Regions from separate parts of the Oricola thermophila genome, predicted to be linked through region 1. Evidence: riboswitches for the same ligand, from Rfam matches in the RefSeq annotation. Region 1 holds a riboswitch; the other holds the start of a gene.
What was found. A riboswitch is a leader RNA that binds a small molecule or an ion and turns the genes downstream of it on or off. The one in region 1 is predicted to bind S-adenosylmethionine.

Region 1 (10,899 bases):
TGAGCGGAAGGCGACAGGTCGTGCCCGACAGACCGGCTTCGGAAGCGAAGCGCGGGGCGGTTGCCGCGCGCCCGTGCAGGTGGCGGAGGCGGATTTTCTCCTGCAGGGCGTCAATGCGACGCCTGGCACGAATAAATGTAAGCGATTACTTACCTTGTATACTTGATGAAGGGCGTCTTCGTGCCGATGCGGTCGTAAAGACGCCGCGCGGTCTCGTTGAAATCCTGCGTCAGCCAGTAGACCGAAGGGCAGCCTTCGGCATCGGCGGCGGCATAGACCGCCTCGATCAGAGCACGCCCGATGCCGCGGCCCCGTACATGCGGATCGGCGTAGAGATCCTGCAGGTAGCAGACATTCTCGATCTTCCAGCCGTGCCGGTGGAACAGGAAGTGGACGAGTCCGACGGGGCGGCCGTCGAGACAGGCGACCGAGCCGCGGAACTCGTTTTCCGCTCCCGCATTGCCGGCCAGCATCCGCTCGAAGGACGAGGCATAGACCTCCTCGGGCACCGCGCTCTCGTAGAATTCCAGGTAGGCGGTCCACAGGCGCCGCCACGCGGCCTCGTCGCCGCGCCGCAGCGGGCGGATTTCGATGCCCTCAGCCATTGCCGCGATCCTTCCCGATCTCCGCCAGGTCGTAGGGGGTGGTCTGGTAGACCTGGTTTATCCAGTTGCCGAACAGGAGGAAGGCATGGCTGCGCCAGCGGTTGAGCGGCGTCTTCTCCGGGTCGTCGTCGGGGAAGTAGTTCACCGGGATGTCGATCGGCGTGCCGTTGGCGACGTCGCGGAAATATTCCTCCGCCAGCGTCGTCGAATCGTATTCGACATGGTTGAAGATGTAGAGCCGGTTGCACTTCTTCTCGGAAATCAGGCACAGCCCGGTCTCCGGCGATTCCATCAGGATTTCCAGTCCCATCTCCGGCCTGATGTCCTCGCGGCGCACCTCGGTCCAGCGCGACACCGAGATCTGGAAGTCGTCCGAGAATCCGGCGAGATAGGGGGAGGCCGGGGCGAGGTTCCTGTGCCGGTAGACGCCGAAGGCCTTCTTCGGCAGCGTGTATTTCGGCACGCCGTGGAAATGCCAGATCGCCGCCATCGCGCCCCAGCAGATGTTGAAGGTCGAGTGGACGTTGGTCTCGGTCCAGTCGAGGATCCGCTTCAGCTCGTCCCAGTAGGTTACCTCCTCGAAGGGCAGTGTCTCGATGGGCGCGCCGGTGATGATGAAGCCGTCGAACTTGCGGTGCTTCACCTCCTCCCAGGTGTGGTAGAAGGAGATCAGGTGTTCCTCCGGCGTGTTCTTGGGCTGGTGGCCGCCGACGCGGACGAGCGTCAGTTCCACCTGCAGCGGCGTCGAGCCGACGAGGCGCGCGATCTGCGTCTCGGTCTTGATCTTGTTCGGCATCAGGTTGAGCAGGCCGATCTGCAGCGGCCGGATGTCCTGGCGCAGGGCCGTCGTGTCGTCCATGACCATCACGCCCTCGCGCACGAGGATGTCGCGGGCGGGAAGCTGGTCGGGAATGCGGATCGGCATTGCGTTCACTCCAAAACAAAAAAGCCGGCAGCGATTTCCGCGGCCGGTCGGACGGTCTTTCCACCTGATCGTCGCGGCCTTTTAGCGAGTTCTTTAACGTGGCTGCAAGCCGGCCGGCCAAATCACCACGAAAGCGGATTTACTTTCCCGGTGTCGATCCGTCAATCTGTAGCCGCGTGCAACCGTGGCCGAGGAGGGGCAGACAATGGCGGGCAGGGACGCAGGGTGGATCGACTGGGGACGGCAATATCCGGCGGCGGGCTGCCGGATCGAGACACCGTCGAACGTGGAGGAAATGCGGGAAATCGTCGCCGCGGACCACGGCCCGGTCCGGGCCGTCGGCGCCGGCCATTCCTTTTCCCCGCTGGTCGCGGACGCCGAAACCCTCGTCAGCCTCGACAGTTTCAAGGGCATCGAGGCGATAGACAGGGAAAAGGGAATTGCACGGGTGCGTGCCGGCAGCCGGCTGCACGAGCTGACGGCGGCGCTGCACGAGGAGGGGCTTGCCTTCCGCAATCTCGGCGACATCGACGCGCAGTCGATCGCCGGCGCGACGGCGACGGCCACCCATGGAACGGGCGTGTCGCTGCCCTGCCTGTCGGCGGAGATCGCCGGTCTGGAGATCCTGCGCGCCGATGGCAGCATGGTCGAAATCGACGGCGAGCGCGACCCGGACCTGCTCGCCGCGGCGCGCGTATCGCTCGGCGCACTCGGCATCGTTACCCGCATCGATTTCCGGGTCGTCGAAGCTCACCGGCTGCACCGGCGGACATGGTCGATGCCGCTCGCCGAGGCGCTGTCCTCCGCGCAGGATCTCTGGCGCACCCACCGCAACTTCGAGTTCTACTACATCCCCTTCTCGGACTACTGCCTCGCCATCAGCCACGACCTGACCGACGAGGCACCGCGCGCCGGCCCGAAGGGCGACGACGATGCCGCGGTCCATGACCTGCGCCGGGCGCGCGACCTGCTCGGCTGGTGGCGCTGGCTGCGCAGGCTGGTGATCCGGCGGGAGCTCGCCCGCTTCCCCGAGGAGGACGCGGTCGACTACAACTGGAAGCTGCTCGCTTCCGAGCGCAACGTTCCCTTCCGCGAGACGGAGTACCACCTCCCGGTCGACACCGCCCTCGATGCGCTGAAGGAGGCTGTCGCGATCATCGAGGCAAGATGCCCGGAGGTGTTCTTCCCGATCGAGGTGCGCCAGACGGCGGGCGACGATTCCTGGCTCAGCCCGTTCCAGGGCGGCAACCGGATTTCCGTCGCGGTCCATTCCTGGTGGAAGGACGGCCACGCCGTCCTGCAGTCGCTGGTCGAGCCGGTCTTCCTGGCTGCGGGCGGGCGTCCGCACTGGGGCAAGATGCACGGGCTGGGACGCGAGAAGCTGGAGGCGCTCTATCCCGATTTCGCCCGCTTCGACGAGCTGCGCCGCGAGTGGGATCCGCAGGGTCGGTTCGTCAACGACCACCTGGCAACGATCTTCGGGGTATCGCGATGAGCGGCGGAGAGAGGGACTATTTCGCGACGCTGGACGCCGCGCTGAAGACGGCCGGCATCGCGCAGCCGGTCATGGTGATCGACCGCGACCGGCTGGACGCCAATCTCGACGCGCTTGCCGCGGTGGCGCCGCCGGACAAGGCACTGCGCATCGTCGCCAAGTCGCTGCCCTCGCCTGCGCTGCTGCGTCATGTGACCGAAAGGCTGAAGACCGACCGGCTGATGACATTCTCTGTCGCGATGCTGAAACAGCTGCACGGCGCGCTGCCCGGCATGGGGCACCTGCTCGGCAAGCCGGTGCCCGTGGCGGCGGTGGCGGCCTTGATGGAGGGCGAGCCGGGCCTGCGCAAGCTCGCCACGGAGGTCGTCTGGCTGGTCGATACCGTCGGGCGCATCCGCCAGTACGACGAGCTGGCGCGGGCGCAGGGCGTGGTCCTCAATGTCGCTGCGGAAATCGACGTGGGGTTGCGGCGCGGCGGATTCGACCCGCAGCGGAATCTGGCCGAGGGGATGGCCGCGCTCGCAGCTGCCGACGGGCTGCGTTTTGCCGGCATGATGGGCTACGAGCCGCACCTTCCGGCACTTCCATCAGCCTTCGGGATTCGGGCCCGGGCCGAGCGCGACTTCCGTTCCGGTTACGGCCGGGCGCTGGAAATCGCGCGGTCGGTTTTCGGCGAGGAGACGGTCGCGGGCGCGATTCGCAATTCCGGCGGCAGCAAGACCGTGGCCGCCCGCGCCGGGGACGATTTCATTAACGACCTGTCGGTCGGCTCGCTGCTGCTGAAGCCGCTCGACTTCGACCGGGTGGAGCGGCCCGCCATGCGGCCGGCCGCCTTCATCGCCACGCCGGTCCTGAAGAAGGGGCCTTTCCGCATTCCCGGCTTCGGCGACACGCGCTTCATGCAGGTCCTGCTGGAGGGCGGCGCCCGCGAGGCGGTGTTCATCCATGGCGGGCACTGGCTGGCGAAACCGGTGCATCCGCCGGGCCTCGGCTACAGCAGGCTGGTCGGACGGTCCTCGAACCAGGAGATACTGGTGTCGCGCGGTCCCGTCGCCGCCGACATCGACGATTTCGTCTTCATGCGGCCGCAGCAGAGCGAGGCGGTGCTGCTGCAATTCGGCCCGCTGGCCGTCTTTTCCGGCAGCGAGGTGGTCGGTACGTGGGAAACGTTCCCGCCGACCGCCTAGCTGCCGCGCTGGCGGGCGAGAAAGGCGAGGCGCTCGAAGAGGTGCACGTCCTGCTCGTTCTTGAGCAGCGCGCCGTGCAGTTTCGGCAGGGCGTTCTTCGCGTCGGCGCGCAGGTCCTCCGGCTGGACGTCCTCGGCGACGAGGAGGCGGATCCAGTCGAGGGCTTCGGAGGTGGACGGCTTCTTCTTCAGGCCGGCGACCTCGCGGATCTCGTAGAAGCGCGTCAGCGCGGCCCGCACCAGTTCCTTCTTGATGCCGGGATAGTGGACGTCGACGATCGCCTGCAGGGTCTCGAAGTCCGGGAACCGGATGTAGTGGAAGAAACAGCGACGCAGGAAGGCATCCGGCAGTTCCTTCTCGTTGTTGGAGGTGATGATGACGATGGGGCGCTGCTTCGCCCTGATCGTCTCGCCGGTCTCGTAGACGAAGAACTCCATGCGGTCGAGTTCCTGCAGCAGGTCGTTGGGGAACTCGATGTCGGCCTTGTCGATCTCGTCGATCAGCAGCACCGTCTTCCTGTCGGCTGTGAAGGCCTCCCACAGCTTGCCGCGCTTGATGTAGTTGGAAATGTCCTCGAAGCGCGGATCGCCAAGCTGCGAGTCGCGCAGGCGCGAGACGGCGTCGTACTCGTAGAGGCCCTGCTGGGCCTTGGTGGTCGACTTGACGTGCCACTCGATCAGGTCGAGGTCCAGCGCGGCGGCGACCTGCCTCGCCAGTTCCGTCTTGCCTGTGCCCGGCTCTCCTTTGACCAGCAGGGGCCGTTCCAGCCGGATCGCGGCGTTGACCGCGACGGTCAGGTCCTTTTCGGCGACATAGGCGTCTGTGCCTTCAAACAGCATGGATTTCTTCCCGTTTGTGTTTCCGGTCTTAGGGCCGCCCGACGTATCCCGCAAGCTGGCAGGCAGCCGACCGTATTGTGACGGATCGCACATCGCGTGCCGCGCCGGTTGGTTAATGAACACCTGCCGGGGTGGGGGCTACTACCACCCAACCGGTGGCGGGAGGTCTTGTGCCGGTTCCTGATGCCCCAAGAACGGTGCGGGACCTCCCAACTTTCGCCTCAGCGCGTCGGCACGGGTACATCGCCCCGATAGTCATAAAACCCGCGCTTGGTCTTGCGGCCGAGCCATCCTGCCTCGACATACTTCACCAGGAGCGGGCAAGGCCGGTACTTGGAATCGGACAGTCCGTCATGCAGCACCTGCATGATCGCCAGGCAGGTGTCGAGACCGATGAAGTCCGCCAGTTCCAGCGGTCCCATCGGGTGGTTGGCGCCAAGCTTCATGGCGGTGTCGATGGCCTCGACCGAGCCCACGCCCTCGTAAAGCGTGTAGATCGCCTCGTTGATCATCGGCAGCAGGATCCGGTTCACGATGAAGGCCGGGAAATCCTCCGACATGGTCGTCGTCTTGCCGAGCGAATGCGCATAGGCCTTCGACGCCTCGTAGGTAACGTCCTCGGTGGCGATGCCGCGCACCAGCTCGACCAGTTTCATGCGCGGAACCGGGTTCATGAAATGAATGCCCATGAAGCGCTCCGGCCGGTCGGTCGCCGCGGCAAGTCGCGTGATCGAGATCGAGGAGGTGTTGGACGCCAGCATCGCCTCCGGTTTCAGAACCGGGCAGAGACGGGAGAATATATCGCGCTTGACTGCCTCGTTCTCGCTCGCGGCCTCGATGACGAGGTCGCAATCGGCCAGTTCGTCCAGCGTGCCGACGGGCGTTATGCGCGCAGCCGCCTCGTCTGCATCGACCTTCGCGAGCTTTCCCGATTCGACGGCCTTGGACATGGATTCGACAATCTTCGCCTTGCCGGATTGGGCGGCCTCGAGCGTGATGTCGCTCAGAATAACCGCATAGCCGGCCGTCGCGCTGACCTGCGCTATTCCGCAACCCATCTGTCCGGCGCCGATCACGCCGACCTTCCTGATGTTTCCCGTCATGTCCTCTTCCCGCGTATCTGACGCCGCTGTTTGTCGCATTCTGCGATTGCTGCGTTGCAATGTAAACCGGACTTGTGCAGTCACTCCGGATCAAGGCCCAGTTCGCGGCGAAGTTTTCGCGACAGCCTGGCGGCCACGATGCGGTGACTTTCCGAGATATACGCCTTCAGTGCCTCGTCATCCATCGTCTCGGAAGACACGCGCTGGATCCAGGTCATGCCGCGCGACGCGAGATAGGGGGCCGGGCGAAGTCCGGGTTGTTCCCGCAGGATCTCGAATGCCGCCTCGGAAACCTTGAATGTGACTGCCGGTTCCTCACCGTCATTCCAGCCGGCGATCGCGAACACCTTGCCGCCGACCTTCCAGACATGGGCACCGCCCCATTGCACGACACGTGTCGTGCCGGGCAGCCCGGCGCAAAACCTGTTGTAGTCATCCAGTCGCATGGCCAGATGCTAGCCGATCGCGACATCCTTCCCTAGCCGTTGAATTCGACGGTCACGCCACTCGTGACAAGTCTTGCCAGTTCCGCGGCATCCCAGTTCGTCAGCCGCACGCAGCCGTGCGAACTGGTCTTGCCTATGCGGTCCGGAGCGGGAGTGCCGTGAATGCCGTATGTCGGTTTCGACAGGGCAATCCAGATAGAGCCGACTGGCCCGTTCGGTCCCGGCGGAATGGTCAGGACGCCCGTGTTGCCGCCCTGCACGAAATTGATTCTCGGATTGTACGTGTAATTCGGGTCGAAAGCGACGCGCTCTACCTGCACGGTCCCCGACGGCGAAGGGGTGTCGGATGAACCGATCGTTGCCGGGTAGGCTGCCACAAGTCGGCCGGCTGCATCGTAGGCACGGACCTGTCTGGTTGCCTTGTCGACTTCGATGCGGGTCACCGGCGTTTCGACATTGTTGCCGACCGCGGCCACCCGGATGACCGTGCCAGCCCTGCTCAGGTCCTTTCCCTCGTTGATCCTCTCCAGAAAGGCCTGAGCCATGTGGAAGCGCTCAGCGAGCAATTCGGCGGGAGAGGTGTAGGACATCGCGGGCAGTGTTGCCTTTTCCGCAAAGTCTGTCGGGATCGTACTCGCGAACGGACCGGCGACATCCGCCGTGGTGATCGTGTATTCGGCAAAGGCATTTCCGCCGGTGCGGGCGAGTTCGGTGCTCAATGCGGCCTCATCGGTTGTCGTCAAGGCAACTCCGGTCAATTCCGCCGCAGCCGCGACCGCCTTCCTCACATTGCTGCCCATGCGGCCGTCTATCACTCCCGGCGAGAATCCGAGACGGTCGAGCAACACCTGCAGCCTGGCGACCGCGGTTTCGTCCTCGGAGATTGTCGGATCTAGGGGGCGGATAGCCGCGGTCTGTGTGCCTTGCCGGTTGTCGATCAGGGGATCCGGCAGGGATGGTTCTGCGGGCGTCTCGCCCCATGTGTTCGAGAGCCCCCGGTCGACCGGGGCCGGGCGCTCATTTCCACCGGAATTCCCGAGCGGGGTGCGCTCCACCGTTTGCGGTGCAGGTACGGCATTTGCGCGCGGCGGGGAATCCGGGATGTTGCGTTCATAGGAGCGGGGAGCGGGAGGAAATGCATTCCTTCCCGGAGCGGGGGAACTGGCGAGAGGAGGCAGCACGCGCTCGATCATATTTCTCAGCGGCTGGGGCTCCTCGATCGCGATGATTCGATTGGTGCGGCGGTCGAAATAGACACGCCTATTGTGCCTGTCGATGAAGGAGCCGATATCCGCCTGTGCAAGCCGAACGGCCGGATTTGCCGGTTCGGCCACCCCGGCAGTCGGCAATGCGAGGATCGTGGCGAAGAGAAGAGCGGTCAGACAACCGGCCGAAATCGGTGCGTTCATGGTCAAACCTTTTCGGGCGGCGCCTGCAGGACGGGCGGGTTTCGCGGGCGCGCGGTTTCCGTTGTCCCGAGCCGAAAAAACGTGTTGGCGCAAATAGAGGCATGAGAATGACCGACCCGGCCGAAGCCGGGTCAGAACCGGAGGTTGCATCATGCCGCCTGTTCGGCGGTCTCGTCGCCGTCGGATCGGGCGATCGGCCGGAAATTCAATCGGTCCGACCCTTCGATCACGCGAACCGTCGAGCCGTCGAGAACCTCGCCGGACAGGATCAGTTCGGCCAGGGGGTCCTGCACCTGGCGCTGGATTACGCGCTTCAGCGGGCGCGCGCCGTAGGCCGGATCGTATCCCTTCTCCGCGAGCCAGACGAGTGCGTTGTCGTCCAGATCGAGCGTGATCTTGCGGTCGGCCAACAGAGTTTCCAGACGTTTGAGCTGGATCTTCACAATCCGACCCATGTCCGACTTCTTCAACCGGTGGAACAGGATGACCTCGTCGACACGATTGAGGAACTCCGGACGGAACGCGCCGCGCACGACCGTCATTACCTCCTCGCGGACACTGTCGGTGTCCTGATCTTCGCCGAGATTTACCAGATACTCGGCGCCGAGGTTCGACGTCATGATGATGAGCGTGTTCTTGAAGTCGATCGTGCGCCCCTGGCCATCGGTCAGGCGACCGTCGTCAAGCACCTGCAAGAGCACGTTGAACACGTCCGGGTGCGCCTTTTCGATCTCGTCGAACAGGATCACCTGATAGGGGCGCCGGCGGACGGTTTCGGTAAGGACGCCACCTTCCTCGTAGCCGACATAGCCGGGCGGCGCGCCGATCAAGCGTGCCACGGCATGTTTCTCCATGAATTCACTCATGTCGATACGCACCATTGCCTGCTCGTCATCGAACAGGAAGTCGGCCAGTGCCTTTGTAAGTTCGGTCTTGCCGACGCCGGTGGGGCCGAGGAAGATGAATGAGCCGATCGGGCGGTTCGGATCCTGGAGTCCGGCGCGTGCCCGGCGCACGGCCCTCGACACGGCCTGCACCGCTTCCGCCTGTCCGACGACACGCTCGCCGAGTTCGTCCTCCATTCGAAGGAGCTTGTCGCGTTCGCCTTCCAGCATCTTGTCCACGGGCACGCCCGTCCAGCGCGACACGATATGGGCGATGTGGTCGGGCGTCACCGTTTCCTCGACCATGGTACCGGATTCGGAATCGCCGCGCTTCTCGGCTTCGGCGAGCTTCTTCTCCAATTCGGGAATGCGTCCATAGGCCAATTCGCCGGCCCTCTGGAACTCGCCCTGGCGCTGTGCGATTGCAAGGTCGTTGCGCGCCTCGTCAAGCTGGCGCTTGAGGTCGGCGGCGGTGCCCAGCTTCTCCTTTTCGGACTGCCATGTCGCGGTCAGCTTGTCGGATTCCTCCTCAAGGCCGGACAGCTCCTTCTCGAGCTTTGCAAGGCGGTCCCTCGAGGCCTGATCCGTTTCCAGCTTCAGCGCCTCGCGCTCGATCTTCAGCTGCATGATGCGCCGATCGATCTCGTCGAGTGCCTCGGGCTTGGAATCGACCTGCATGCGCAGGCGTGATGCGGCCTCGTCGACGAGGTCGATCGCCTTGTCGGGCAGGAAGCGGTCGCTGATATAGCGGTTCGACAAGGTCGCGGCTGCCACCAGCGCGGAGTCGGAGACCCGCACCTTGTGGTGCTGTTCGTATTTCTCCTTCAGGCCGCGCAGGATGGAAACCGTGTCCTCGACGGTCGGTTCGTCCACAAAGACGGGCTGGAAACGGCGGGCAAGCGCGGCGTCCTTCTCCACGTGCTTGCGATACTCATCGAGCGTGGTCGCCCCGACGCAATGCAACTCGCCACGCGCCAGCGCCGGCTTGAGCAGGTTGGAAGCATCCATGGCTCCGTCCGCCTTGCCGGCCCCGACCAGCGTGTGCATCTCGTCGATGAACAGGATGATTGATCCGGCCGCGGCCTGCACCTCAGCGAGAACGGCCTTGAGGCGCTCTTCGAACTCGCCGCGATATTTCGCCCCGGCGATCAGTGCACCCATGTCGAGCGCCATCAGCTGCTTGTCCTTCAGGCCTTCGGGAACGTCGCCGTTGACGATGCGAAGGGCCAGGCCTTCGGCGATCGCCGTCTTGCCGACACCCGGTTCGCCGATCAACACGGGATTGTTCTTGGTGCGGCGTGACAGCACCTGGATCGTGCGGCGGATTTCGTCGTCTCGCCCGATCACCGGGTCGAGCCGACCCTCGCGCGCATCGGCGGTGAGATCGCGAGCGTATTTCTTGAGCGCGTCATAAGATTCCTCCGCACTGGCACTGTCGGCCGTGCGGCCCTTGCGGATATCGTTGATCGCCTGGTTGAGGCCCGTCGGCGTTACGCCGGCCTTGGCGAGGATGTCAGCCGTCTTCGCCGACTTTTCCATCGCCAGAGCCATCAGGAGTCGCTCGACGGTGACGAAGGAATCGCCTGCTTTCCCGGCCAGATCCTCGGCGGTATTCATGACCTTGGCAAGAGGCTGGGCTAGGTATAGCTGGCCGTTGCCGCCCTCGACTTTCGGCAGCGCCTTGATCGCCGCATCGACTCCCAGTCGGACGTCGTTCGGCTTGCCGCCCGCACGTTCTATCAGCGAGGCGGCAAGGCCCTCCGGATCGTCGATAAGGACCTTGAGGATGTGCTCAGGGGTGAATTGCTGGTGATCCTGCCCAAGGGCAAAGGTCTGCGCGGACTGAATGAAACCGCGAACGCGGTCGGAATATTTCTCAAGATTCATTTCGGTCTCCAATCCACCGGCAGCCTTCCGAAAGCGCTGGCCGGTTCATCGTTGACAGGCTCCCGACAGGCGGCAAGCCATTGTTCTAACGGGATATGGTGACGTCCGGCGGCAAAATA
Region 2 (10,899 bases), 970 kb from region 1:
TCGGGGTATCGTCTGGATTTGGATAACGGGGTGGGGGCGTCATTCCGGTTCCGGGATCGAATTCAGTACGGCCGCGGCCGAATGCGCGGCTACGTCACGAGCCGGTCACCGTCAGGCTTGACCGGGCACGAAAGCTCACACGCCCGAAGCCGGAACCGAATGGCGGCGCGGCAAACGAAAACCGCCTGTGCCCCTCCGTCGCATTTCTCGCCGATCAGACCTATCCCCGGCCCCATCTTTCGCAAGCGAGCCGGCAAGCGATCCGCAACGGCACAAGCGGCGCGAGCGAATTGCTCGCATACGGACTGATCAGCGAGGAGGCCTACTACCGCGCGCTGGCCGAACATCACTGCGTTCGCTTCGTCGAGAACGACGAAATCGCGCAAGCCCTTGCCGCCGATGGCGAAGAGCCCGGTCACACCCTTTCGCGCCATGCGATCTGGTGCCGGCTGACCGACGGCTCCGTGCGCCCGGTATTTGCGCCCCCTCCGGATCGCGGAGTCATCGGCACAGCCGATTTCCGCGACAGGCTGGCGCGAATACCGGGCATAGCCCTTGCCACACCGACCGGCCTGAAATCCGCATTGGCCAAGCAAACGAAGCATGGCCTCGGGGCGGCGGCTAGCGACAGACTGGCAATCGAAGAACCGCAGTTCTCGGCCAAGCACGGCGCCGGCGCATGGCACGGTTTCCTTTGCGCGACGATGACAAGTTGTCTTGCCGTCTGGATCTGGACCGCCCCCGCGACGGCCATGCTGGCGCTGCAAATTGCGGCAGGGCTGTTTTTCCTCGGCTTTGCCGCACTGCGGATCGTTGCAGCGATGAGCTTTCGGCGGCAATCGCCGACCCCGCTGGCACGGTTCGCCAACTCCGAGCGGCCTATCTACTCGGTCATCGTTGCGTTGTACCGCGAAGCACCGGTTATCGCGGACCTGATCCCCGCGCTGAAGGCCTTGCGCTGGCCGCGCACCAAGCTGGAGATCAAGCTTGTCTGCGAGGAGGACGACAGCGAGACGGTTGCGGCGCTGGCACGCGAAAGGCTCGACCGCCGTTTCGAAATCATCACCGTCCCGCCGATCGGACCGCAAACAAAGCCGAAGGCGCTCAATTTCGCCCTGCCCTATTGCACGGGGTCGCTCGTCACGCTGTTTGACGCCGAAGACCGGCCGCACCCGGATCAGCTGGAAGAGGCATGGCAGACCTTCCGCCGGTCCGACCCGGCACTCGGAGCATTGCAGGCGCCGCTGATCGTGGCCAACCCGCATCACAACTGGCTGACCGGGCTGTTCCACTTGGAGTATGCGGCACTGTTCCGGGGGATACTGCAATGGCTGGCACGACACAGGCTGCCGATCCCTCTGGGCGGAACGTCCACGCACTTTCGCCGATCGGTGCTCGAGGAATGCATGCGCTGGGATCCCTACAACGTGACCGAGGATGCGGATCTCGGTTTCCGGATGTGGCGCAAGGGATATCGCGTCGGGCTGATCAGTCGGCCGACGCTGGAGGACGCGCCCGACACCGTTCTCGTTTGGCTTCGCCAGCGTACCCGCTGGATCAAGGGCTGGATCCAGACCTGGGTCGTCCATTCGCGCCCGTTCCCGTCCAGTCCTTCGGTACGGCCGTTCGCCGGCATGGCAATCATGCATCTGCTGCTAGCCGGCACCGTCGCCTGTTTCCTGTTCTACCCGCTGAGCGTGATGACCGTTGCCGCACTCGGAGTCTGGAGCTATGCGAGCGGCGGCATGCCGGTAACCTGGAATGCGCTCGGTGTGCTCGCCGGGGCCAATATCGTGCTTGCATTCGGCGCACATGCGGCACTTTCCCTTCGAACGGTGGATCGCCCCCTTCGCCCTCTGGCACTGAAAGTCATGGCCTTGGTGCCTGTCTACTGGCTTCTCGGCGCGGTCGCCGGCTGGCGAGCCGTGAAACAGTACTTCACCGAACCCTATCTCTGGGAAAAGACGCCACACCGCCCGCACGACCGCGAAGGTGCCCGACACGGCGAATGACGGCTTAACAAACGCCGCGAAATCCCCATATACCGCGCATCGACCAACCCGCCCCACTCGCCGGAGAACCCATGCAACGCCTCAAGGCTCTCGTTGAATCGAAACCCTTCGAACAGATCATCGTTGCCCTGATCATCATCAACGCCATCAGTCTCGGGCTCGAAACCGTTCCTGCCGCAATGAACGTGGCAGGTCCCGTGATAAGGGGTCTGGACCGGGCCATTCTCGCGATTTTCGTTCTCGAGCTGCTGGCGAGATTCGCCGTCTATCGTGCCGATTTCTTCAGAAATCCGTGGCGCATCTTCGACCTGATCGTCGTCGGAATCGCGCTGGTCCCGTCCGGCGGAACATTCAGCGTCCTTCGTGCATTGCGCATCCTCCGCGTCATGCGGCTCATCACCGTCGTTCCCTCCCTGCGACGGGTGATCGGCGGCCTGCTCAGCGCACTGCCGGGAATGGGGTCCATCGTGCTTCTGCTCGGATTGTTCTTCTACGTCTTTTCCGTAATGGCGACGAAACTGTTCGGGAGCGCCTTTCCCCAATGGTTCGGATCGATCGCGGCATCGGCTTATTCGTTGTTCCAGATCATGACACTCGAAAGCTGGTCGATGGGTATCGTCCGGCCGGTCATGGAGGCATATCCCTGGGCATGGGCCTTCTTCATTCCGTTCATTCTCTGCACGACATTCACCGTGCTCAACCTCGTTATCGGCGTCATCGTCTCCGCGATGCAAAGGGAACACGAAGTGGAGGCGGCATCGGACCGGGCCGCGCTGCACGACGACCAGGCCGCCATATTGGAGGAACTCGGCAAATTGCGGGAGGAAATCCGAGCGCTTCGCGCGGAACGCTCCCTAGAATGACCGGAAGTGCTTGGAAAGCTTGAGGCCCTGGGCCTGGTAGTTCGACTTGAGATCGGCGCCATAGAGACGGTCCGGCCGCCTTTCCATGCGTTCGTAGACAAGGCGACCTACGGTCTGCCCATCCTCCAGAACGAAGGGCACTTCGTGGCTGCGCACCTCCAGCACGGCGCGGCTCCCCGAACCACCGGCGGCGCTGTGGCCGAAACCGGGATCGAAAAAGCCGGCATAGTGAACCCGGAACTCTCCGACCAGCGGATCGAACGGCGTCATCTCCGCGGCATAGTCCGGAGGCACGTGAACGGCTTCCCGGCTCACGAGAATGTAGAACTCGTCAGGATCGAGGATCAGTTCCTTGCGATCGCGAACATAGAGAGGTTCCCAGAAGTCCAGCACGTCGAGAGCGGCGCGCTTGTCGACGTCAATGACGGCCGTGTGATGCTTGCCACGGTAGCCGACAAGTCCGTTCGTGCCGCCAGAGAGATCGACCGAGACGGCAATGCCGGCCTGACCTATGATCGGATCGTCGCCTGCGACAAGGGTCTCGGCGGCATGCAGCGTCGCAAGCTCGTCGGCATCGATAACCGTGTCCGCGGACCGGAAGCGTATCTGGGACAGACGCGAGCCGGTGCGCACGACGACAGGGAAGGTACGCGGGCTGACCTCAAGATAAAGCGGCCCGTCATATCCCGCCGGGATCTTGTCGAACTCGATGCCGTGATCGGTCATCACACGGGTGAAAATGTCGAGGCGGCCGGTCGAACTCTTGGGGTTGGCCGACGCAGCAATGCCGTCCGGCAACGCAAGCGTTTCCAGGAGCGGAACAATGTACACGCAGCCGGTCTCCAGCACCGCACCGGCAGCAAGATCAATCTCGTGAAGCTTGAACTGTTCCAGCTTGTCCGAAACCTTGAACCCCCTCCCGGGCATGAAGGAGGCACGGACGCGGAATGCCGTCGCACCGAGCCGCAAATCAAGACTTGCCGGCTGGATCTGGTCAGGATCAAGCGCGCGTTCTGTGCGGAGCGCTCCGGTTTCGAGCAAACCCGCGATGGCGCTGTCGGGCAGGATGCCCCCTTCTGTCACGTGCCCTTCTCCCGTTGATCGTGCGCACAATCCCCGAGCAAGCTTGTTGACGCAAGCGTTTCGACGCCTTATGGACAGCTTTCCTCGTGGTGATTTGGCCGGTCGGCTTGCAGCCACGTAAAACAAGTCGCTAAAAGGCCGTGCGGCACGTCTGGAGGCGTGGATCAACCGGTTTTGCGGCGACGCAAACCGGTTTTTTTGTTGGAGACGCGCAATGGCTTCTGACTGGTCAAAACTATCCGCCGCCACCAAGATGGTCCACGGCGGCACGCTGCGTTCGCAGTTCGGAGAGACGTCCGAAGCCATGTATCTGACGCAGGGCTTCGTCTATGACACCGCAGAGGCAGCGGAGGCGCGCTTCAACGGCGAGGACGAAGGTTTCATCTATTCGCGCTACGCGAATCCCACCAACGAGATGTTCGAACAGCGGATGTGCCTGCTGGAAGGAGCCGAAGCGGCCCGTTCGACCGCTTCCGGCATGGCCGCCGTCGCAGCCGCCATCCTCTGCCAGGTCCGCGCGGGCGACCATGTGCTGGCGGCACGTGCACTGTTCGGATCCTGCCGCTGGATCATCGAGACGCTGCTGCCGCGTAACGGCGTGGAAACGACGCTCATCGACGGCACCGATCCGACCGCATGGGAACGGGAAATCAGGAAGAACACCAAGGTGCTGTTCTTCGAGACGCCCACAAATCCGACGCTGGAGGTTGTCGATATCCGGCATGTCGTCGAGGTCGCCCGGTCGGTCGGCGCCAAGGTGGTGGTGGACAACGTCTTCGCGACTCCGCTTCTGCAGAAGCCCCTGGAACTCGGCGCCGACATCGTCGTCTATTCGACGACGAAACATATCGACGGACAGGGACGTTGCCTTGGCGGGATCATCCTGGGCAGCGAAGAATGGATCGGCGAGACGCTGCACGACTACCATCGCCACACCGGCCCCTCGATGAGCCCGTTCAACGCCTGGGTCATGCTGAAGGGCCTGGAAACACTGCCGCTTCGGGTAAGGGCGCAGACCGAGGCAGCCGGGCGGATCGCCGATTTCCTGGCCTCTCGTCCGGAGGTGAAAAAGGTGATCTATCCCGGACGCGCGGACCATCCGCAGGCCGGCATAATCTCGAAACAGATGAAGGGCGGCTCGACGCTGATCTGTTTCGAACTGAAAGGCGGCAAGAAGGAAGCCTTCGCCTTCGAGAACGGTCTCGACGTGGTGAAGATTTCCAACAACCTGGGCGACGCCAAGAGCCTGGTCACCCATCCGGCCACGACGACACACAAGAACCTTGCGGCGGAAGCGCGCGCCGAGCTGGGCATCTCGGACGGGATGCTGCGCCTGTCCGTCGGTCTCGAGGATTGCGACGACCTGCTCAACGATATCGGGAACGCACTGGCAAAGGCAGGCTGATCAACCGCACCGGCCCCGGGCAACCCGCTCGAAAACCGCCAGCGCCACGGGAATGATTTCGTCCGGAAAGTCGTAGTCCGGATTGTGCAATTGCGGGTGATCCTCGCCCGCGCCCAGAACGAAGAAGGCAGACGGGCAGACGCTGCCAAACAGGCCGAAATCCTCCGACCAGCGGAACGGACCGTCGAGTTCGACACAAGGCGTGCCCGTCTCGGTCACGGCCTCGCGAAGAATATCCGTCGCATCGTCGTCATTGAAGCATGCTGCAAAGCGTTCCGCGGTGGAAATGTCGATCCCGAGCCCGGCAGCTGCTGCAGCGCGAGCGGCCATGTCGCGCGCCGCAGCCATGAGCCGTTCCTGCACCTCGTCGGTCCGCGCCCGGATCGTCGCCATGATCCAGGACTCGCCCGGCGCGATACCGAATGCGGATTCACCGAGCCGCATGTGCGAAAGCGTGACAAGGCCGTCTTCCGGCGTAAGTCCCAGTTCGGAGGGCAGTTTCGGCAGGCGCGCGGCGAGGTCGATTGTCGCCGCAGCCGGGCTGATCCCGTCTTCCGGATGCGCGGCATGCGATGTCCTGCCGGCCAGGTGGATCTCCATGCCCTCGGAAGCGAAGCAGAACGATCCGGCACGAAGGCCCACATGCCCGGCAGACATGCCCGGCAGGTTGTGCAAGCCAAAGGCGAAATCCGGACGGATGGACGCGAAGCGCGGATCGGCAATCACGCCGCGTGCGCCCTCGCCGGTCTCCTCAGCCGGCTGATACAGTAGGATGATGCGTCCCCTCGCGGGACGCTTCTGCTGCAGCCGCCGGGCGAGTCCGCACATGATCGCCATGTGGCCGTCATGGCCGCACATATGACCCTTTCCGGGAATTGCCGACCGCCATTCCGGCGTCCCGGTCTCGTGAATCGGCAAGGCGTCGAGCTCGCAGCGGAACAGGACCGTCGGCCCCGGTTCGCCGCTATCGAATATGCCAGCCACGCCATGACCGCCCATCCCGACGATCACTTCGTCGGCCGCGCAATCGCGAAGCCAATTGGCCATGCGCGTCGCCGTCTCCACCTCCTCGCCCGACAGTTCCGGCATTCGGTGAAGATCGCGGCGAAGAGACGTCAATTCCGCGTTCAGATCGTAGTTCCGGCGCATGCCCCTAGCCCGCTCGCCCATCCAGTACGCGCCTAGTCATAACGATGCGCGAAAGAGTCGTGTAGAGGCAAATCGCAGCGAAGCCCCAAGCCAGCCAGGGGAACCACGCAGGAAACAGGCAGGCGAGAAAGAAGACGGCAATCGTTTCCGTCGCCTCTGCGAGACCGGTTGTGAAGAAAATGGATTTCTCGCCCCGCTGGTCGGTCGTGAGGCCATGTTTCTCGGCCATGATGGCAAAGGCGAGGAAGCTCGCACCATTGATGTAGAAGGAAAGCACCAGAATTGCGGCGGGCACCGCGTTCGCTGCGGGATCGGCAAACGCGAAGCCGACCGGAATGGCGCCATAGACGCCGAAATCCAGAACTATGTCGAGAAAGCCGCCGAAATCCGTCTTTCCGTTGACACGGGCGACCGCGCCGTCGAGGCCGTCGCACAGCCGGCTCGCCAGCAAAACGATCATGCCCGCGACATAGGCCTCGAACGCGATCAGCCCGGCCGATGCGAGACCGAGAAGGAATGCGGTGACGGTCACCGTGTTTGCGGACAGGCCGGTGCGGGCGATGCCGCGCCCCATCGCGTCAATCGCCGGCTGAATTCTTTCACGTACCGCACCGTCCAGCATGCCAGTTACCTTACCGCAAACGGGGGAAGCATTAGGCCTTCAGGGACAATCTGTCATGTCGCAATCGTTCATATCAGTTCACGGAGGCGTGTATGCAGCAACGGCGTGCCTTCCAACCATGCCGCCTTTCGGCTAAATCTCGCGACATGTATCGCGAAACGACCGACGGAATCGAGATCATCGTCGAGCCGCAGTATCTCGACGACCAGTCGGACCCCGAGGCACATCGCTTCCTGTGGGCCTACACGGTGGTCATCGCCAACGGCTCCGACCACACCGTCCAGTTGGAGACGCGCTACTGGCGCGTCACGAACGGGCTGGGACAGGTCGAGGAAGTCGAGGGACCGGGCGTGGTCGGAGAGCAACCAATCCTGGCGCCGGGCGACAGCTACCAGTACACTTCCGGCTGTCCGCTCAACACGCCGTCCGGCACGATGGTCGGACACTACGTCATGCGCCGCGAAGATGGCAGCCGGTTCCGGGTACGCATTCCCGCCTTCTCGCTCGACCGGCCCGATACGCAACGGACCCTGAATTGAACGCGGTACTCGACCTCCGACCGGTGATACTCGTCACCGGCATCCTGCTGACCACGCTCGGGGCCGCAATGCTCATCCCGGCGCTTGTCGATGCCGTGGCCGGCAACCCCGACTGGCAGGTGTTCGCCGGTTCGTCGGCGGCCACCACCTTGGTCGGCGTGACCTTCTACACGGCAACGCGCGGGATGTCCCGAAGCCTTTCGACGCGGCAGGCGATGCTCATGACGGTGGTCGTCTGGCTTGCGCTGGTCACCGCGGGCGCGCTGCCCTTTCGATGGTCGGGAATCACGCCGAGCTTCACCGACGCGTTCTTCGAGGCCATGTCGGGCCTGACAACCACCGGCGCCACAGTCATCACCGGCCTCGACCACGCACCACCGGGCATCCTGCTGTGGCGCGGCATGCTGCAATGGCTCGGCGGCCTCGGCATCATCGTCATGGCAGTCGCGGTCCTGCCGATGCTGCAGATCGGCGGCATGCAGGTATTCAAGATCGAGGCGTTCGAGACACCGGAGAAAATCCTGCCGCGCGCCACCCAGATTTCCAGCTCTATCACGCTGGTTTTCGTCGCGTTCACCCTGCTGTGCGCCGTTGCCTACCTGATCGCGGGAATGCGTCCGGACGATGCGCTGATCCACGCCATGACGACAGTGGCAACGGGCGGGTTCTCTACCCGCGATGCCTCGCTCGGCTTCTACCAGGACCCGGCGATAGAATGGATCGCCATCACGTTCATGATCGCAGGATCCATCCCTTTCCTGCTTTACGTGCAGGTTCTGCAGGGACGGCCGCTTGCCCTGTGGCGCGACCAGCAGGTGCGCGCGTTCCTTGCCGTGCTCGCGATCCTTGTCGTGCTCGGATGGATCGTCGCGGATCATTCCCGGACCGAGTTCGTCCGGGAGTCCGACTCGTTCCGCGCCGCGGTCTTCAACACTGTATCGGTGATGACCGGAACCGGCTATGCGTCGGCCGATTACGGTCTCTGGGGAGCCCAATCCATCGCGTTTTTCTTCGTCGTCATGTTCATCGGCGGCTGCGCGGGCTCGACCTCCTGCGGCATCAAGATCTTCCGTTTCCAGGTGCTGTACCAGGAGGTGCGGGAACGGCTGACCCGCGTGCTATATCCGCACGGCGTCTTTGTGAAGCGTTTCAACGGACGCCCGCTCGACGACCGCGTACCGTTGGCCGTGACGACCTTCGTCTTTCTCTATCTCGCCGCGTTCGCCGTGCTCTCGATCGCGTTGCAGCTGACCGGCCTCGATCTGCTGACGGCGATTTCCGGCGCCGGGTCGGCAATCTCCAATGTAGGGCCGGGACTGGGTCCAACCATCGGGCCGGCCAGTACCTATCAGGATCTGCCCGACGCCGCGAAGTGGCTCCTGTCCTTCGGAATGCTGCTCGGTCGTCTGGAACTGTTCACCGTACTCGTGCTCTTCCTGCCGCGCTTCTGGCGCAGCTAGGCCACTATTCTGTTCCGTCGAATTCCGAAGGGTCGAACGTATAGACCGAGGAACAGTATTCGCACTTGACCGTGATTTTCCCGCCCTCGACCGAGTCCGCGCGTTCTTCCGCCGACATCGCCCCGAGCATGTCTGTAACGCGCTCGCGAGAACAGGTGCAGCGGTTGACCACCGGCGCCGGGTCGCTGGCCGTCACGCCGCGTTCATGGAAGAGGCGGTAGAGCAACGTATGGACGCCAACCCCCTCGTCGACGAGTTCGTCGTCGGCCACGGTATCGAGCAGAGCCTTGACCTCGCGCCAGGCATCGTCATCCTCCACCGCGTGAAGTTCGGTACCCTCCGGCGCCTCCCCGGGATGCAGGTCGGCCATCCTTGCGCGCTCCGGTGAATCCGGCAGGAACTGGACGAGGATGCCGCCAGCGCGCCAATGCGTTCGGCTACGGCCGTCCTCGCCGCGCAGGGTCAGACGGCCGACGGCGAGCCGAAGCTCCGTCGGGATCTGTTCCGACTGGCGAAAATAGCTGCGCGCGACTTCCTCGAGCGAAGATCCGTCGAGCGCCACGATACCCTGGTAGCGGTTCATGTAGGTGCCCTGATCGACGGTCAGCGCCAGCACGCCCTTGCCGAGCAACGCTTCAGGATCAGCCTTGCCGCTTTCAACGGCAGCATTCACGGCATCGTCATCCCAGCGCGCATAGGCCCGCACCCCGTCAGGCGTAGCAAATTCGACGACCAGCAGCGAAACCGGCCCCTCGGTCTGGCTCTGAACGATGAACTTGCCCTGGAACTTGAGCGAGGTGCCCAACAACACGGTCAGCACGATCATCTCGCCAAGCAGCCGCGCCACCGGCTCGGGATAGTCGTGGCGATCAAGGATGGCATCGAGCATCGGGCCGACAAGTACCGCGCGGCCGCGCGCATCCAGCGCATCGACCCGGAAGGGCACGACCGCGTCGAGCGGATCGGGTATCGGCGAAGCGACGGGGGCGGATCCTTCGGTCACGGTCGATCGTTCCCCACGCCGAGGCACCAGGCGATGATCGCCTTCTGCGCGTGCAGGCGGTTCTCAGCCTCGTCGAACACGATCGACTGCGGGCCGTCGATGACGCCATCGGTAACCTCCTCGCCGCGATGCGCGGGCAGGCAGTGCATGAATACCGCGTCCTCCCTGGCCCGGCTCATCAACCGCTCGTTGACCTGATAGGGCATGTAGATGTTGTGGCCGCGCGCCTTCTCCTCCTGCCCCATAGACACCCAGGTATCGGTAACGACCGCATCGGCGCCAGTAACGGCGGCATCAGGATCGTGCGTAATCGTCACGCTTCCACCGTGCTCACGTGCCCAGTCGACATAGCGCTGTTGCGGCTCGCTTCCTTCCGGCACGGCCACGGACAAGTCATAGCCGAACTTCGGCGCCGCCTCGATGAAGGAATGCAGCACGTTGTTGCCGTCACCCGACCAGGCAATGCGCTTGCCAGCGATCGGCCCGCGATGCTCCTCGAAGGTCATCACGTCGGCCATGATCTGGCAGGGATGCGTGTCGTCAGTGAGCGCATTGATGACCGGCACCGTCGCAGCTTCCGCCAGCTCCAGCATGCGCTCGTGCTCCCTGGTCCGGATCATGATGATGTCGACATAGCGCGACAGAACGCGAGCCGTATCGGCGATGGTCTCGTCGCGACCGAGCTGCATTTCGGTGCCGGTCAGCATGATCGTCTCGCCACCGAGCTGACGCATGCCGACATCGAACGAAACGCGCGTTCGCG

Region 2: it holds a riboswitch for S-adenosylmethionine, as region 1 does, so the genes downstream of both, HTY61_RS13280 (O-succinylhomoserine sulfhydrylase) here and metA (homoserine O-acetyltransferase MetA) in region 1, are expected to answer to the same signal.

What each region holds. Positions count from the first base shown of each region.
Region 1 covers NZ_CP054836.1:3,726,140-3,737,038, forward strand. The annotation lists gene HTY61_RS17925 (hypothetical protein) at 1-3, shown strand, start outside; gene HTY61_RS17930 (GNAT family N-acetyltransferase) at 150-605, opposite strand; gene metA (homoserine O-acetyltransferase MetA) at 598-1,530, opposite strand; SAM riboswitch at 1,592-1,669, opposite strand; gene HTY61_RS17940 (D-arabinono-1,4-lactone oxidase) at 1,736-3,025, shown strand; gene HTY61_RS17945 (alanine racemase) at 3,022-4,212, shown strand; gene HTY61_RS17950 (AAA family ATPase) at 4,209-5,051, opposite strand; gene HTY61_RS17955 (3-hydroxybutyryl-CoA dehydrogenase) at 5,273-6,154, opposite strand; gene HTY61_RS17960 (MmcQ/YjbR family DNA-binding protein) at 6,235-6,600, opposite strand; gene HTY61_RS17965 (L,D-transpeptidase family protein) at 6,633-8,009, opposite strand; gene clpB (ATP-dependent chaperone ClpB) at 8,159-10,780, opposite strand.
Region 2 covers NZ_CP054836.1:2,759,467-2,770,365, forward strand. The annotation lists gene HTY61_RS13265 (glycosyltransferase family 2 protein) at 291-2,012, shown strand; gene HTY61_RS13270 (ion transporter) at 2,084-2,875, shown strand; gene HTY61_RS13275 (2'-deoxycytidine 5'-triphosphate deaminase) at 2,867-3,958, opposite strand; SAM riboswitch at 4,035-4,112, shown strand; gene HTY61_RS13280 (O-succinylhomoserine sulfhydrylase) at 4,173-5,363, shown strand; gene HTY61_RS13285 (amidohydrolase) at 5,364-6,512, opposite strand; gene HTY61_RS13290 (CDP-alcohol phosphatidyltransferase family protein) at 6,517-7,134, opposite strand; gene apaG (Co2+/Mg2+ efflux protein ApaG) at 7,281-7,673, shown strand; gene HTY61_RS13300 (TrkH family potassium uptake protein) at 7,670-9,133, shown strand; gene HTY61_RS13305 (Hsp33 family molecular chaperone) at 9,138-10,136, opposite strand; gene argF (ornithine carbamoyltransferase) at 10,133-10,899, opposite strand, start outside.